3 regions of the Paenibacillus sp. sgz302115 genome follow, and region 3 is predicted to be linked to each of the others. Evidence: riboswitches for the same ligand, from Rfam matches in the RefSeq annotation. Region 3 holds a riboswitch; each other region holds the start of a gene.
The links. A riboswitch is a leader RNA that binds a small molecule or an ion and turns the genes downstream of it on or off. The one in region 3 is predicted to bind cyclic di-AMP.
Positions count from the first base shown of each region.

Region 1 (6,002 bases), on a different contig from region 3:
TTAAGCAGGTCCATTGAGTAAGCATTTCCGCATATCTTCATTCCATTACGCACAATGTACTCTTTCAGGATGGAGCAAGTCTCGGATATAGTATCGTAAGAGCCCCTATGGTCCATTCCGGCATACAAACCTTTAGATTTGGTCATTACTTTTTCTCCCGTAAGCGGCTCATTCAGCCGATTGGCTATAAATTCCCAAGCTATCTTATCCTGCTCAAAAGCGTTCTTGCCCGTAATCGTCCAGATTGGATATTCATGATTGATAGAATGTTTTTCACAATAGTCCCGATGTTCACTTAGCTTAATGGTGAAATCCTTGTCATCTCCTTGCTCCAGTGGTGTTGCAATGAAATATTCCGCCTCAGATTCTTCGATGAATGGAACGTTGCGTAGTGTGTCTATTGATGTCTCCGTCATATGAATAGCGCTTTCTAATAGACCCTGCATCCGTTTGATTCGAAGTAATTCCGCATCCAGTTCAAGCTGCTTTTGTTTAAGAAGATTTATAAGCTGAGGAGTATTCTGATTTTGAAGAAAATCTTTGATTTCCTGCAAGGAACTCCCCGCCTTCTTAAGTACATTAATGATGTCTAACAAGTAGGTTTGCCGAAAAGAATAATAACGGTAACCTTTTGAATTTACAAATTCAGGCTTCAATAGTCCGATATCATCGTAATGAAAGAGGGTATGTTTAGTCACTCCGCACATGTTGGCCAGTTCGCTGGTTGTAAAGTATTGATTTGAAACGTTCGACATGAGTCTTCCCTCCAAGTAATTTAATAGCTAAATTGTATCTTAGGATCTCGCTCTTGACTATAGGGTTACCCTATAGTTTAGAGTTTTTTTAGTATTCAAAGAATTCGAATTTAGAGATTTGGAGGAGCAACGAATAATATGAATCATTCAAAACGTTGGATAATTCTGGTGGTTGTATCAAGTGCACTAATGCTTATTGTGATGGATGCGACGATTCTTTACAGGGCTTTGCCGAGTTTAACTCATGATCTGGGGGCGACCGCATCACAAAAATTATGGATTATCAATGGTTATTCTCTTGTCATGGCCGGATTACTTCCTGCGATGGGAACATTAGGTGATCGCTTCGGGCACAGAAGAATGTTCGCTCTTGGATTGCTATTATTTATAGCTGCTTCACTTATAGCAGCTTTTGCTGCGACACCATTATTACTGGTGGCTGGAAGAGTATTTCTTGCCGTTGGAGCATCTATGATGATGCCGGCTACATTGTCAATTATACGGGTGACATTCACCGATCCGCGCGAGCTTGGGTTAGCGATTGGAGTTTGGGGCTCTATAGCCTCTGGAGGAGCTGGCCTCGGTCCTATCGTAGGCGGACTGCTTGTGGAACACTTCTGGTGGGGGGCTGCTTTTTTGATCAATGTTCCTATAGCAATCATTGCATTTGGACTGACCATGTTATATGTTCCAAAGCATGAGGGTAATAAGGCAACCAAGTGGGATCTTACCGGCTCCCTACAGATAATGATTGCCATGGTGGCACTTATCTACGCTATCAAAGAGTTTGCCCGACGCGAGGGCTCGCTGGTATTTGCAGCAATGGGTGCCTTTATCGGAATCATAGCATTGATCATCTTTATTCGTCGTCAACTCAGAAGTCAGAGCCCGCTGCTCGATCTGTCACTATTTAAAATATCTCCCTTCACCACTGGATTTATTACGGCTCTGGTCGGTTTATTCGGACAGTTGGGTGTTCAGTATATTGTAACTCAGCGGCTTCAATTGGTAGCAGGGCTTGGTCCGCTGCAAGCCGGATTGGTTACGTTAAGTGTGCCGGTTGCGGCTCTGCTGGCGGGGCCGCTGACAGGAAAGATAATGTATCGCTATGATGTGATACGTATTAAAAGCCTGACGCTTCTGATTGCAGCTATTGGGCTGGTGATTTATCTCCTCCAGTTTGACTCGGGCGTTATTGGACAAATTGTTGGACTGGCGATATTCGGGGCAGGCTTGGGGGCGGGGATGACTGCAGCATCTCACTCGATTATGAGCTACGCTCCACCTGAAAAAGCAGGAATGGCAGCTTCGATTGAGGAGGTAGCATATGAATTAGGAGGGGCAACCGGAATCGCGATCATCGGAAGTATATCTGGTCTTTTGTATACGATGTCCATGAAGATTCCTGGTGGTTTGCAGGTGCCTGCACAGGTGAAAGATAGCCTGGATGAAGCATTGCTGGCTGCGGAAGGTATGCCTGTACAGGCGGCAGAAGCCTTAAAAGAGGCTGGCCGTTTTGCTTTCGATACCTCCTTTATTAATACTCTTATAGGGTTAACGGCGTTCTTGGTAGTCGCTTCATTAATCATCGGTTGGATCGGGCTTAGAACAAAGAAGGATTCGAGAAGGAACGCATTAAGCCGCTGAGCCGATTCGATTAATAGTAATACAGGATGAAGCAATAAGCTTTACAGAACCCTCAGTCGAACTGGGGGTTTTTCTTTACAAAAGGTCTATATTTTTTATTGCAAATGCAACAAAATTATTGTAATCTTTATTGAGCATATCAGTTGAAAAAGTGTTGGAGGTGCATATATGAAGGAAATTCTTCGTGAAATCGGAATGATTGCCAGGGCATTAGATTCCATAAGCAATATAGAATTTAAAGAATATGACCTTACAAAAGGGCAGTATTTGTACCTTGTCCGAATATGTGAAAACCCGGGAATTATTCAGGAAAAGTTAGCTGAAATGATTAAGGTAGACCGGACAACTGCAGCCCGTGCGATAAAGAAGCTGGAGATGAATGGATTTATTGAAAAGAAAGATGATCCATATAACAAAAAAATCAATAGACTATTTCCTACAGAGCAGGGGAAGTCGGTTTACCCTTTTATTAAAAGAGAAAACGATTATTCCAACAGGGTTGCATTATCCGGATTCTCCAATAGTGAGGTAGAAACCATGTTTACCCTGCTGCAAAAGGTCAGAAAAAATGTCGAAAAAGACTGGGAATTTGTTAAAAAGGGAAACAAGAGAAGTTATTAATTTTCTGGAAAGGGTGACAATCGTTGACTATAAACATCAAAAAGTGCACGTTGGAAAATGTAGTTCTGCTTCAAGAAATTAGTATTGAAACATTTAATGACACATTCGCGAATCAAAATTCACCTGAAACTATGAGAGTCTACTTAGAAAAAGCATTCAACATAGAGCAACTAGAAAAAGAATTATCAAATATCTATTCGGAATTCTATTTTATTTACTCTGATGAGGAAATTGCCGGCTATTTAAAGGTGAACACCAATAATGCTCAATCTGAAATCATGGGCAATTATTCGCTTGAAATCGAGAGGATTTATATCAGGAAACAATTTCAAAATCAGGGGCTTGGAAAATATCTAATAAATAAAGCTATAGAAATAGCGACAGAAGGGGATAAAGAGAAAATTTGGCTGGGAGTTTGGGAGAAAAATGAGAGCGCCATTGCCTTTTATAAAAAAATGGAGTTTGTTCAAACAGGAGCCCACTCTTTTTTTATGGGTGATGAAGAACAAGTAGATTTTATAATGACCAAAACTCTCATATGAGATAGTAACAATAATGTTACTTCTTATTCTATCTATTATTTAGAATATATTGGATTGACAGCATCAGTATAAATACAATACTATAGTAATAGTTACAAAAAATTAATTACTGCCGAATTTCGTATCTGAAAACGGGGGAACCAATCTTGGGTGAATTATTCTTGAAAGCAAGGGAATATAGGGAACCTTTAACCGAACCCTCAGCTAACTCCGTAGGCATCGAAGGGAGAAGAAGGTTCTGAAGAAGTTTATTTTATCTTTAGTAGGAGCTGCAGTATTGTTTACCGCTGTTCCTGCCAGCACCTACGCAAGTGAAATAAGTATTGAGAATGAAGTGAACGAGGTATTGGGAGCTCCTTATCAATGGGGAGGAACTACGGCGGCTGGTTTCGATTGTACCGGGTTCATCTTATATATTATGGGTAAATTCAACGCTGGCGATCTGCCGCGTACATCACAATCTCAAGCCAAGGTTGGCACGCCGGTGGCTAAAGATGATCTGCGCGTAGGAGATTTAGTATTTTTCAACACTTTTGGTTCGGGAATCTCCCATGCAGGCATTTATATCGGTGATAATCAGTTTGCCCATTCCTCAAGCAGCAAGGGCGTAAGAATAAGCAGTCTCTCTGACTCATATTACCGTGATCGTTATGTCACAGCCCGCCGCGTAGCGAGCGAAACCAGCTACCGCAAGATGATTAGTGAATAATGAGCTTGAAATAATCCTTTGTAAGTCAAAGACTTCCCGCAGTGTATTTTACTGTGGGAAGTCTTTTTGCGTAGAGGCTTAGCTCTACCACCAGCAGTCACATTCTTTCTACACAAACCCCTTTTACACTCAAAGTATAAAGAGCATGGAGTGTCTGCGTTCTTTTCTGAACATCCATACTCGGACAGGCGATAGTGGAGAGTACGGGGGATTCGTCTGAAGCACGAGCTCCAGGAGGAGTGTAAATGAAAAAGGCGGAATGGCTGATCGTAATTTTTATAATGTCTATGGGGATGATGTGTCTGTTTGTATCTGCGACATCGTTTCGTGGCGAAACCATTACCTATTATTTGCGCTGGGGTGCGAGAATTGGGGTGCTGCTGATTAGCGCAGTTCTGGTATCGGGGTTCGTTTATTTTTTGATTAAAAAACATAAAAAATAAAATGTTCAAACTTCATTAAAAGCGCATAGTTTCAACACTGTATCCACATAACTTTTTTCTATACTGAAGATAATTCAAAGAAAGCATATGAAAAAGGAGGAAACATAATGGCTTGGTCAGCGTTGAAGGTACTGGTTGTTCCGTTAAGTATAGGTTCCATGGTGTTTGGCAGACAAGGGGGAGCTATCCGTAACTCTTATTCTAAGCAAGATGAATCCGATTGGAATATCCACTCCGATTACTTTGAGATGAAAGTACTGAATGAACGGTTGAAAAAACAAATGCAAGACCTAACCTCGCAAAATAATTAAATCGAAAGAAGGAATACACATGGGCTGCTGCGGAAACCACAATCATGGAAGCCAGGATTCAGAGAAGCAAGAGCATCAGCATCACGGGAAGCAACATTCTCATCGCTGGATAATGATGATTTGCTGCATTTTGCCAATTGTATTGTTTGCCGCGCTGATTTTATTTAATGGAGCTAAGGGAACGGGGGCTACTGCTTTGCCTTTGCTGCTCATTCTTCTCTGTCCTTTATCTCATATGATCATGCCTCTCTTCATGAAGAAGAAAGATCAACATAGCTAATTGCATACAGGTATAAAGGAAAAAAGGAAGCAGAAAGCTATCGCAGCTTATCTGGCTTCCTTTTTTTATTGGTGATGCTTGGCATGGTCCTCTTGTAGAATGTTTTGTTGTACCGGCTTAGCTAAGAGACCCGAAACGGTCTGAGGCACCGCTGTAATAACCAGAACTATAGATAGGATGGATGAAATGAGATATACCCATGCTGCAGGGCGGTTTTTTTGCCACTTCCGCTTCGCCACAACGATAAACCAAATGGATAAGAACAGAGAAACGACCAGGAAAATGAGTTTGACAGTTGGAGGCATGGAGAATATCCCAGCACCTAAGGAGGTTAAGCCTAAGGCAATTAACAGAGTATGAAGCCAATGATGGGCAGATGCAAAAAGCGCGAAAAGAACAGAGGTGATTGATTTGAGCACAGCTTTTTCTTTTTTCAAGGGGAAACACTTCCTTATAAAGGAGCCGAAGGAGATTTCTTCTCTTCCGACTCCTGTCATAGAATTAGGATAGACGATGTTTATTCAGGCAAATTCCCGGCCTCTGGATCTGGGACATAGTCGCTTTTGTAATCCGTATACTTCAAATCGGTTATCATCCCGGCTACGGCGTGGTGCAGATCATGACAGTGGAACATCCAATCTCCAGGGTTATCCGCCTCAAATGCGACAACGTACTCCTCACCTGGAAGGAGATT
Region 1 covers NZ_JBVYOK010000006.1:187,356-193,357, forward strand. The annotation lists gene AC0LWN_RS14410 (MerR family transcriptional regulator) at 1-755, opposite strand, end outside; gene AC0LWN_RS14415 (MFS transporter) at 894-2,402, shown strand; gene AC0LWN_RS14420 (MarR family winged helix-turn-helix transcriptional regulator) at 2,571-3,023, shown strand; gene paiA (spermidine/spermine N(1)-acetyltransferase) at 3,047-3,565, shown strand; cyclic di-AMP (ydaO/yuaA leader) riboswitch at 3,666-3,799, shown strand; gene AC0LWN_RS14430 (C40 family peptidase) at 3,804-4,274, shown strand; gene AC0LWN_RS14435 (hypothetical protein) at 4,520-4,717, shown strand; gene AC0LWN_RS14440 (hypothetical protein) at 4,825-5,028, shown strand; gene AC0LWN_RS14445 (DUF2933 domain-containing protein) at 5,048-5,308, shown strand; gene AC0LWN_RS14450 (hypothetical protein) at 5,374-5,745, opposite strand; gene AC0LWN_RS14455 (multicopper oxidase family protein) at 5,826-6,002, opposite strand, start outside.
Region 1: it holds a riboswitch for cyclic di-AMP, as region 3 does, so the genes downstream of both, AC0LWN_RS14430 (C40 family peptidase) here and AC0LWN_RS29200 (resuscitation-promoting factor) in region 3, are expected to answer to the same signal.

Region 2 (6,002 bases), on a different contig from region 3:
TCGCTTCGCAGCCGCGGATCACCGAATTCAATTTCCAAAGCCTGCATTTGCTCCCAGGGCATCCATCCGTAGATGTTGTACGGGGGCTTGTAATTCCATTCGCAGATTTCTGCGGCATGCGTGACTTCCATAGGCACAACGTGAAAAGTTACCGGGGAACTCATCATAAGGCCACCGACCTCCTTTCAAGACAACAAAACCTTATTTATCTAATTATATACAATACAGTCTCTTTCCGATGCACAAACTTTAAGGGGGAGTTAATATATTGAAGGGGTAAGTATTTAATGTAGACAAAAAAACAAGCCCTCCTCCAAGATTTCGATAAAATCCTGGAGAAGAGCTTGCCTTATGACATTTTATTGTACATCGTCATTGTCTTGGGAATCGGAGGCTACAGACTGATAAGCATCTGTGCTCATAATCCGTTTGGCGCCAACGTAGCGGTTAACGTAGTAGCTGTCATTCAGTGAACTAACAGTTACACCGCGTTTGGACGATGCATGTGCGAATTTGCCGTCACCGACATAAATGCCGACGTGGGATACACCTCTTCCGCTTGTATTGAAGAATACAAGATCTCCCGGTCTGATACTGTCACGGGAAACGGCTGTGCCCATCTGATATTGGGAGCCTGATTGGTGAGGAAGGTTGATGCCGATCTTATCGAAAACGTACATTGTAAATCCGGAGCAATCAAAACCGTTTGTCGAGATACCGCCGGATACATACTTGGTTCCGATGGCTTTGTCGATAACCTGATCCATTTTGGAATCCGCGAAAGCGCTTCCTGCTCCGATAGTAAGAACAATGGAAAAGCTCAGTAGTGCTGCTGCTAGCTTCTTCTTCAAAAGTAAATACCCCTTCCAAATGCCTACGAGGTTAGCTTAAGGGTTCGGTTGAAGGTCCCCTATGACCCCTCTGTGAATAGGAGGTCAATTCACCCAAAATCGGTTCCCCCGTTCCCCTAATGATTAGGGAACTCGGCACGACTGTTGATTAGGATTAGCTTACGGATCTATACATGACAAAACTTTTGTAAAACTGCTTTGAATAATTACAAAAATGTTACTATCAACTCACTGCGATAATTGTAGCAAAGACGGAAGCACTTGGCAATCACTAAAAACATATTCTTGCATATTTTTTGCGATTTTTGTGAGTTTAATTTATTATAAAGGGCTTACAATAACATGCCAGGTCAGATTTACGATAGGCTTATTGACATGTAGAGCAAAAAGGAAAAACCCGGAAGGTTGATTACGGCAATAATCAGCTTCCGGGTTTGTATAAGCTACATTTAGTTGTTAGAGGTTGTCATTGTCAGCGGGGATAATTAATCGTAAGCGACAGCCTGATAAGCTGTTGTACTCATCACGCGTTTGGCGCCAACATAGCGGTTGGCCCAGTAGGCTTGACTCATCGAAGTTATGGTCACTCCGCGTGAACTGGAGGATTGTGCGAATTTTCCGTTGCCAACATAAATCCCGACATGGGAAATCCCACTGCCCAAAGTGTTAAAGAATACCAGATCGCCCGAACGCAAATTGTTGCGTGATACGGCAGTTCCGACCTTAAATTGCGCTTTCGATGTGCGAGGCAAGGTAAGACCTACGCTTTTGAACACATAAGAGGTGAATCCGGAACAATCGAAGCCGGCAGTGCTGGTGCCCCCGGTTTTATATGTAGTTCCCAGTGTTTTTGTGATCACATTGTCCATTTTGGAATCCGCGAAAGCGCTGCCAGCTCCCAGCGTGAATACCATTACCAGCCCTAATGCTGCTGCGGTGCATTTTTTCTTAAAATTGTGACTTTTCAAAAGATGTACTCCTTCCAAGGCCGGCGAGGTTAGCTTAAGGATTCGGTAGAAGGTTCCCCTATGACCCCTCTAAAGCGAGATCAATTCACCCAAAAAATGGTTCCCCCACTTCCCGGTGCAGGGAATTTGGCGTATTATGCACCGAACAGTGACAAATCGACAATCTTAAATGCTGCGAAGCGTAAATCAGATGTGACAAACAGTTCTGCAAAGATTACAAAATTGTTACTAGTGGTACAGGCATCATTGTACCAGAGGGTCTGCTGTTTTGCAAATAGGTAAGATTTGTCGCATGCGCAGGTACACAAGAAAAGAGTCACGCTCCCCCTAGAGAAGCAGTGACTCTTGTTATTATGCCGATCTGGCAGTGTAATTATTGTGGAAATGTTTTACTGCACCAGAGGTGATATTGCGCGGCTGTCCCCCACATTTTGAACAGAGTGGTTGGAAGGGGGGAGAGCTGCTTAAGGAGAAATGCGGGCAGTCCAGGGCTGAATATCGCTGACAATCCGCAAATGAGCAGCACCGCCAGCCCGCCGACCCCCATCAGAACGGATATGCCCACGGATGGCAGCAGCACTTTCAGGCAAACCAGCAGGGAGGAGAATATGCCTGTTCCGGCGGTATAGCCGAACTGCATGTACAGCAGCAGCTTGCGGATAAAGAAAAGATATAATAGCCAGACCAGAATATAGGGAACGAGCTTGAGCAGCATTTTATAATCAAGGATGCCATTTAGCAGGAGACTGTACATTTTGGGGAGCAGCCAGTACAGAGGAAGGAACGAAAGCGCCCATTCCGCTATGCTGAACAGCAGGACCGGAAGCCCATACCGTCTCATACCCGGAAAAAAGAACATTCCACGTTCGCCTTTGCGCTCCTGATGCAGCTCATGCAGCAGTCCCGCCCGGATAAAGGGGGAGACCAGCAGCCGCACTGCGCTAAGTAGGAGAAGCATCCACAGCCAGCGCTGCACATCAGGATCGTTGCCTAGAGCAAGCTGTCCCTCGATATAATACAGGAGTCTGCCTATTGCGCTGCCGCCAGCATATTGATCGGGATAACGCAGCAGCACCGAGATGACAGCGTCTTTGATGAACTTGTACATGAAATAGCTCCAGAACAGCCGGTAGATAAATAACAGAATCAGAATATAAAATTGCTCTTTCATGCTGTGCCAGCCGCGGGTTATCGCTCTCTTCACAATCCTTCACCTCACCAGACAAGAGTTCCGAGCAGGTTTTCAAGCAGGTTAGTTATGCTAAGCGTCCAACGTGAGAGTGTAGCTGGCCGCAGCTCCGACAGTCTAAAGTTATTAAGATGCTTGCTCTCAAGCAGAATGGAGTGCGCCGGATCAATCTCTGCCGAGATAAGCGGTGCTTTGTAGGATAGCTGAATTGTAGTGTTCTTCTCTTCACCACTCCAATATTTTTGAACGGTGTACCCGTCCGAGAACATGAACTTTATTGGAACCTCCCCATAACGGCTTCCTTTGTTGCTGACTTCCACCGATGATTCATAGCGGGGGGGTTCTGTCCCTGTTTTTTTCATGGCAATTGTGATGTTATCTACGGCAAAGTCAGGCGCACCGCCGCTGTAGATGTATTGATCGAAGTAGGCTTGCCATGATTTTTTGGTCACCTTTTCCACAACTTTCTGAAAATCGGCGGTGGTAGGATGATGAAAACGGTATTTGCGCGCGTAGGCGGACAGAATGCTGTCCATTGTTTTGGTTCCCACCTGCTTCTCCATATCCTTCAGCACCAGCTTGCCCCGGATGTACACGTTGCGGGTGTAGGAATCATCTCCGGTATACTTCCAGGTCTCCAGATTAAGCGGCTGGGGAGAGGTCACCAGGCTGGTCTGCAGCGGAAGGCTCGCGATCACCCCGTATTCTTGCTCCATCAGCCGGTCTTCTGCATAAGAGGTGAAGCTCTCATCCAGCCAGGCTTCCTCAAATTCATTGTTCGCTACCATACCGTAAAAAAACTGATGCCCGATTTCATGGATAACCGTACGTTCAAGCTGGGTGCCCGGAGCATCGTCGCCTGCGGCGGCAGCGGTGATAAGCGTGGGATATTCCATCCCTCCGGCCCCGTTCCCCCCTTTGGGAGGAACAACGATGCTGAGCGTCGAGTAAGGATAAGGGCCGTACCATTTGCTGAAGGCGCTCAGAGCAGCTTTGGCGGCCTGGAAGTAACGCTCCTGCAGGTCCTTGTGCAACGGGTCCAGATAGAGCTTGATCCTTACACCAGGTACCTCAGCGGTTGAGAAGGCTTCTTCTGAGACCACAAAGTCGGGGGAAGCTGCCCAAGCGAAATCATGGACATCATCGGCGTAGAACTGGTAGATCTTCTGATCCTGCTTCAACCTGGGGTTTTTTACCGGAAAGCCTGTTGCGGCAACTATATAGTTGGAGGGAACAGACAGGGTTACGTTATAAATGCCAAAGTCGCTGTAGAACTCGGAGGTGCCGTGATATTGATGCAGATTCCAGCCCTCCTGCTTTACACCACGGGTACCGGCAGGCTCATACACGCTGATTTTGGGGAACCATTGTCCTGCCATTACAAAACTCCCGGATACCCCCATGCGGGCGAAAATTTTCGGCAACTGGACGTCAAATCTCAGCTTGAGTGTGACACTTTCTCCGCCGTTCACCGGCTGCGGGAGGTGTACTTTTACCAGTGTTTTGTCTTTCATATTGCCGTCGTCCGGCTGAACATATTGCAGCCGCTGCATGAGCGAGATACCTTCTGAGGTCCGCAGATCGGTTAAAGTCATACTTCCGTAGCCATTTGCAGGCATGGCATCTCCGCGAAGCTTGCCTCCGGACTCCTTCATGAATGTGGTATCTTTAGATGCGAAGGCATTGGGGTACAGGTGAAAGTAGAGGTCTTGTACCGGTTTTTGACCGGGGTGGGTCCAGGTTACCGTCTCAGAAGCCTGCAGCAGCTCTGAACCCGGAATAAGCTGCGCCGCAATATGATACTCTGCTACCCGCTCGCTTAAGGCCTCCGAGACAGGGAGCGGCTTACTCTCAGGAAGAATGGGCTGGAGCGTTTTGGTCTGTGCGGCTGAGGGGGACTTGGCCTCTTTTGGAACAGCGGCTGAAACGGCAGGGCTGTGCCCTGAGAGTGCCCAGATTGCGCTGCCCAGCAGGGTGAGAGCGGCCAGGGCTGCAAAGATAAGGGTGTACCTTAATGACAGTAGCTTCATACTGTGATTCCTCCCGTGACAAGCATCTACGGGATGTATATGTTTGCATTCGCCGCATTATTAGCTAAAATTAAATTATATAAGATGAACTTGAGAATGAGCCTGACATTCTCAAGTTCACGTTCTATTAGTGAAAGGGAAGGATGTGCACTTGTGGATAACAACCAACCGGAGGGCAAGAAGCCGATAGCTCTAAATATCGTGAATGCCAAGAGCAAGCATAAAGGCTTCGGCGCAGGCTCCATTGACTTGAATAATGTATCGCCGGTTATTATTGACGGTGGTGAAGCTGTTATTGATATCGGTGCCATGCATGCCAAGAGCAAGGTGGAGAAAGGGATTAAGTTCAGCGTGAACCGGGAGGATGTTCCGGATGGCAGACAGGTCTGGGTCGTGTGGGTAGCGGTGGACCGTACACCGGAAGGACAATCCTACGGAGGAATCACCGCCTGCGAAATGTGGATTGACACTGAGGCCCGGCGCGGCTGGAAGATTCTTGCCGATCATGTGAATAAGCTGGATTCAGCCCTGAAGCGGAAAATCATTCTGGAGGGATTGGGAGCCGAAGAGAAAGCTGCACTGAAGTCGCTGCTGGTCGCTCACAATGAAGATTGGTGGAACGGCTCCTCAGAAGAGCTGAAAGCCGCTTTGTCTTAAAGAGTGAATATACAACTGGAATTTAAAAACGGCCAAGCTCTCCTGCAAGCTGGAGGGCCTGGCCGTTTTGTATGAAGGTAACAGTGTGCCTGATCTGTCTAGGATCTGCTGAGCATGCTGAGTTTGCGCTTTAGCTGGCTAACCCGGGCCTGGCTGATGCCAAGAACCTCGGCGAGCTCCTTCTGGTTGGCATAGGGATGCTCCTCTATGGCCTTCTCCAGACGTTGGCTCATTTCTTCTGTCTTTGTCCGCCGGCCTCCGCGGCCGGGTTCAGGACTGTCTTCTGAGGCAATCAGCGGTTGTATGA
Region 2 covers NZ_JBVYOK010000035.1:27,285-33,286, reverse strand. The annotation lists gene AC0LWN_RS31145 (GNAT family N-acetyltransferase) at 1-167, opposite strand, end outside; gene AC0LWN_RS31140 (C40 family peptidase) at 360-851, opposite strand; cyclic di-AMP (ydaO/yuaA leader) riboswitch at 857-999, opposite strand; gene AC0LWN_RS31135 (C40 family peptidase) at 1,337-1,765, opposite strand; cyclic di-AMP (ydaO/yuaA leader) riboswitch at 1,823-1,961, opposite strand; gene AC0LWN_RS31130 (hypothetical protein) at 2,193-3,023, opposite strand; gene AC0LWN_RS31125 (M1 family metallopeptidase) at 3,035-5,038, opposite strand; gene AC0LWN_RS31120 (YwhD family protein) at 5,192-5,695, shown strand; gene AC0LWN_RS31115 (AbrB/MazE/SpoVT family DNA-binding domain-containing protein) at 5,794-6,002, opposite strand, start outside.
Region 2: it holds a riboswitch for cyclic di-AMP, as region 3 does, so the genes downstream of both, AC0LWN_RS31135 (C40 family peptidase) here and AC0LWN_RS29200 (resuscitation-promoting factor) in region 3, are expected to answer to the same signal.

Region 3 (6,002 bases):
AGCTTAGTATTGAGGAGCATGTGGCTCATTATGAAGCTTCAGGTCTGTCACGCAAAGACGCGATGAAAAAAACAGCTTCAGACCGCGGCTTAGCCAAACGCGATATCTACAATTCGCTGCTGGAAAGAGAGTAGGGACTGCAGCATAGGAAGCTATACGGCTCTCTTTAAGAAAAAACGTAGAGTACTCCTAAATTGACTAACATGCTGCACAACTTAGTGAAGAGGCCTGTTACGCAGCGAACCTGCAAATCCTGTTCCTTAAACAGCTATATATGAAAATAGATGCATTCTATATATCTGGAGATTATTTCTGCAAATATTAGTTGTATTTGTATTTTGTACATTTATATATATGATAAAGGGAAGAATTACAGGATTTATTTTCCTTCTGCATCGCGCCGCTGTAAAGCGATTCCCGAAGGGAGAGCGCTCTAAAGCACTCAAAGGCGCGCTTCAGCCAGTAACCAGCAGCACCACAGTCACCAGGTCGCGTCGCTGTAAAGCGAATCCCGAAGGGAGAGCGCTCTAAAGCACTCAAAGGCGCACCCCGGCCAGTAATCAGCAGCACGATGGTCACAGGTCGCGCCGCTGTAAAGCGAATCCCGTAGGGAGAGCGCTCTATTGCACTCAAAGGTGCATCTCCGCGCTACCGTTTCTCGGTCCCGCCGCCGTAAAGCGATTCCCGAAGGGAGAGCGGGCTTGCTGCACCGCCCGTTGCCCGGGAGCGCCCTGCGCAGCCGCCATAGGGGCAAGGCCTATGGCGAAACCCTTCGCATGGCAAGGCCCCGAGGGCTTCGCCCGAAAAAGGGCCGGTCCACCGCCAACCGCTGCTCCCTTACGCGCCACTCCCACAATTAGACAAGCTTCCGGGTGTCCAGAGGGCCGGGGCCCTCTGGGGCCCTCCCTGTAGGGAGGGTTTGGGAGGGCGAAAACAGCAAAAAAATACCTCCCGCACTAACGGGAGGCCAAGGAGATATAAAAAGGTTAGAATTAACAATTTGATTAGTTCTTATTATAACCTATTTGTTCTAGTTTGTCACAGGGGTAGGGATGGCAGAAATGCATTCATGACAAACAATTTTTCCTTTGAAGTAGGTTACATTTTCAGCATTGCCGCAGAAAATACAAGCAGGCTCGTATTTCTTAAGCATGATCCGCTCACCGTCCACGTAAATTTCGAGCGCATCTTTTTCACCAATGCCCAGTGTACGGCGCAATTCAATTGGAATAACGACCCGTCCCAGCTCGTCTACTTTTCTTACAATACCTGTTGATTTCATCATTACAATCGTTGCTCCTCTCGATTATCAAAAGCGTCATTATTCGACATTGTTCACCGTTTTATGATACTTATAATACCAACCATTCCCAAAACAGTCAACCTTTTTTGAAGTGAATTTTCTGGGATTTTCAAAAAAAACTTTTATAACGCTTAGTACTAACGCAAAATTCACGAAAATCGTTTCAAAGCAGTTTGTCGATTTGTAAATCCTTAAAACGTCATTATTCGACAAAGTGCGACATGATTCACTATTATATTCGTTTTTTCTTATTTTTTCTATATTATTATCTGAAGGAGTTGATTTCATGAAGCAGCCGCTGACAGAAGAGAAGGTTTTTAAGGACCCGGTTCACAATTATGTTCATGTTCAGGATACGATTATCTGGCGATTGATTAACACCAAAGAATTTCAGCGACTGCGGCGGATTCGCCAGCTTGGCACCTCTTATCTGACCTTTCATGGCGCTGAACACAGCCGTTTTTCCCATTCGCTTGGGGTCTACGAAATTACGCGCCGGATCATCTCCCAGTTCGAACGAAGCGGATACAAAGACTGGATACCTGAGGAAAGTCTGCTCACCCTCTGTGCGGCACTGCTGCATGATTTGGGGCATGGCCCGTTCTCCCATTCTATAGAAGAAGCTTTTGAAATGAACCATGAAGACTGGACCTGCAGGATCATTCAGGAGGATACGGAAATTACCGCTATTCTGCGTGAAGTGGAGGAGGATTTTCCGCAAAAGGTCGCCTCAGTAATATCGAAGACGTATGAGCATGAAATTGTCGTTAATCTGGTATCAGGGCCGCTGGATGCCGACCGAATGGATTATTTGCTCCGAGATGCGTATTATACAGGGGTGAATTACGGAACCATTGATATTGACCGTATTCTGAGAATGCTGCGTCCCTATAATGGCCGGGTTGTCGTCAAAGAGTCGGGGATGCATGCGATTGAGGATTATTTGATGTCGCGCTATCAGATGTATTGGCAGGTTTATTTTCATCCGGTTACGCGCAGCTCGGAGATCATTTTGCGGCAGATTTTCCGCAGAGCCAAAGAGCTATTCCGGGAAGGCTATTCTTTCCGCTTCATGATTGAGCCCTTGAGTGATTTGTTCCGTGGTGAGGTGAGCGTGGAGCAGTACCTGCTCTTGGATGAGGCTCTGGTCCAGACAGCCTTTATGCAGTGGACGCTGGAAGAGGACAAAACGTTAAGCGACTTGTGCAACCGGTTTATTCATCGTAGACTGTATAAATATGTAGAGATGGAAAATCTCGATTCAGAGACGATTGGCGAAATTCGCCGCAGCTTTACAGAGGCTGGACTGGATGCCGATTACGACCTGGAAATTGATTTTCCGACAGATCTCCCCTATGATGTTTTCCGTCCGGGCGAGGGCTTTGACAGCAAGCAAATTCTGCTCCTTGACCGGCATGACAAGCTGAGGGAAATTTCCGAAGTTTCGGATATTGTCCGCTCGATCAGCGGGATACACCGCGGCAGGCATCACCTGTATTTCCCGCAGGACAAGCTGCAGAAAGCTCTCCCACGGCTACCTCTGTCCATCGTTAAAATTTTTGACAAATAATACGAAAATTTATGGAATTCATCATAGAAATCACAAACGAAAGGATGAGAAGAAATGCAGCTATTCGACACTCACACCCATCTCGATGCTCCACAATTCGACGAGGACCGTGAAGAGGTTATCGCCAGGGCGGTAGAGGCTGGGGTCAGCAAGATGATTAACATCGGGTTCAACCGGGAAACGATTCCGACAACGATGAAATTGGCCGAGACTTATGATTATATTTATGCAGCCGTCGGCTGGCATCCTGTGGATGCTATTGACATGAAGGATGGTGATCTCGACTGGATCGCCTCACTTTGCAGCCATAAGAAGGTGGTGGCCATTGGGGAAATCGGACTGGATTATTACTGGGACACCTCCCCGAAGGAGGTTCAGCATGAGGTGTTCCGCAAACAAATTGGACTTGCCCGGGAGCTGAAGATGCCAATCTGTATTCATAACCGCGATGCGCATGAGGATGTGGTGCGGATTTTGCGGGAAGAGAAAGCGAATGAAGTTGGCGGTGTGATGCATTCGTTTTCCGGGAGCTGGGAAACAGCCAAAATGTGTCTCGATCTAGGCTTTCACCTGTCATTTGGCGGACCTGTTACTTTCAAGAATGCAAGGGTACCTAAAGAGGTGCTTGCCCAGACTCCGATGGACCGGCTTTTGATCGAAACCGACTCGCCATATTTGACGCCTCACCCCTTCCGGGGCAAGCGAAATGAGAGCGCTCATGTGAAGCTGGTGGCCCAAGCAGCGGCGGAAATAAAAGGGATTGATTTACAAGAATTGGCGGAAATTACGTATGCGAACGCGCTGGAACGATTTGGGATAGTCTGAAATCGAGAGAAAATCGGGTGAAAAAAGAAGTATATCCGATATATTAAACTTTTTTAACACAAAATCAACTGATTATTACAATATTTTAATGATTTTTTTGCTTAAACGTGCTTGAATCGCGCTTTACAACATGCATCAAAACAGGATATCATCTTTTCAGTGCAGTGAGCTGTTGTTACTGTGACAGTCACTATTTCATGGATCGTCTCGCTGAGTCTCCGTATGGAGAACGGGGGAACCAATATTGCTCTGCCGCATGTCCGTACATAGGGTACAACACAGAAATGCCGCAGACAGTATTCGATTTCTTCACGGGTCTTTGGGGTGAATTTGAGGGCAACCGCCGTGAGCGGGTGACCTAAGATAGGGCGTCTCTCTTATGCCCGAACCCGACAGCTAACCCCGTAAGCGCAAGTAAGAGAGGAAACCTCGTGCAAAAGCATTCCCGCGTATTCTGACACCCGGAGAGCCACGAAAGAGTCCTCTATGAACTCTTTTGGGCTTTTTTTGTTATGAATAATGCGAATGATCCCGGCATACTGTTATATAACAGGTACCTGGAGCAGCTATGCCGAGCAGGCGATCCATGAGCAGGAAACGCTAAAGCAATGCGGGCGTATCCTGTGGTAATCTCAAACCTAGTTTCGTCAGAAATGATACAGTCATCTTAAGATATACAACTTGGACGACGGGGCTATGTAAGGAGGATGGAGAGAATGGGCGTATTCCAACCAGAAGTATCCCATGATTCGCAATCATCCAGCAGGTCTTTCGCATTACGGTTGAAGCAAGTGAATCCTCGCGTACTTTCGCTTGCAGGTGTGGTGTCAATTATTATCGCGCTGATAATTCTGCTGTACGTACACGGTCAAAGCATTAAAGAAATAACGTTAGTCATAGACGGAAAAGTACAGAAGCTTGAGACGCGGGAAGCGCTGCTCAGCGATGTGCTGGCAAAGGAACAAATTTCGCTGCAGCCGCATGATGCTTTATCCATTGGCCTTAGTGATGAAATAAAAGACGGCGACCGTGTCGTGATTAACCGTGCGCAGGCGTTTAGCCTTACCGCAGACGGAGCAACTAAGACATTGTATACGACCGAAGACACCATCGGTCAGGCCATTGGCAAACTGGGCATCAGCCTGGAGAGCTATGACAAGATTTATCCTTCGCTTGAAACCGCAGTTACTGCTGACATGAAAGTCAAAATTGTCCGTATCAACAAACAAGTTGTGCAGCGGACAGCAAGTTTGCCTTTCCGGGTAATCAAGACAGCAGACCCCTCCCTGACCAAGGGAACCGTAAGAGTGGCGCAAGCGGGTAAACCAGGCGTAATGGTTCAGCATATCGAGAAGATCTATCGAGACGGTAAGCTGGCTTCAATGCGTATGGTTGGCAAGGAAGTACAGACGGTAACCAAAGACAAAATTATTGCCATTGGTATCAAAGCCCTTCCCAAGCCTGCAGTAGCTACAGTAACTTCCAAACCAGCAACTACCTCCAAATCATCCAAAGTTAGCGCAAACAGCAATAACGTCATCACTAAGGCAGGCGTAGATTTCGAATACAAAAGAGTGATCAAAAATGTATCCATGACGGCTTATTCTTCTGAAGAGCCTGGTATTGGTACACGTACCGCCTCCGGCACACGCGTAACGGAAGGTCGGACCATTGCTGTTGACCCGAGTGTAATACCTATCGGCTGGTGGGTGTACATTGAGGGATTAGGGTTTCGCCGTGCAGAGGATACCGGCGGTGCCATCAAAGGCAACAAGGTGGATGTCTATTACGATTCACTGAGCCATGCCCGTAACTTTGGCCGCAAATCCCGGACGATCTATGTCATTGGGCCTGTGAAGCCGGAGCTGAATTAGGCGGCCTAAGTCTTTTGCAAATTAGCGGTTTATAAGATATAGTGATGGTAGCACTTTTGGAATGGATCAAAGAGCTGCCGCTCATCACTTATACATTCTTTAGCCAAAAAGAAGGGGAGCGATCCTCTTCTTTTTGCGTTCCAGACGATGAAGGAGTAAGGAAATATGATCAAGGAATTAATTGTTGTGGAAGGCAAAAGCGATACGGTTGCCGTGAAGCGTGCGGTAGATGCGGATACGATTGAGACAGGCGGTTCGGCTGTCGACCGCAAGGTGATCGCCAAGATTCAGCTAGCGATGGAACGCAGGGGGGTTATTATTCTTACAGACCCCGATCATGCCGGTGAACGCATCCGCAAAATTGTCTCTTCGAAGGTTCCGGGCTGCAAGCATGCGTTCATCCCCGAGAAGGACGCTACCCGTAAAGGCG
Region 3 covers NZ_JBVYOK010000028.1:9,165-15,166, forward strand. The annotation lists gene rsmI (16S rRNA (cytidine(1402)-2'-O)-methyltransferase) at 1-134, shown strand, start outside; gene AC0LWN_RS29180 (hypothetical protein) at 322-633, opposite strand; gene AC0LWN_RS29185 (AbrB/MazE/SpoVT family DNA-binding domain-containing protein) at 1,031-1,285, opposite strand; gene AC0LWN_RS29190 (HD domain-containing protein) at 1,590-2,873, shown strand; gene AC0LWN_RS29195 (TatD family hydrolase) at 2,928-3,698, shown strand; cyclic di-AMP (ydaO/yuaA leader) riboswitch at 3,897-4,124, shown strand; gene AC0LWN_RS29200 (resuscitation-promoting factor) at 4,415-5,572, shown strand; gene rnmV (ribonuclease M5) at 5,738-6,002, shown strand, end outside.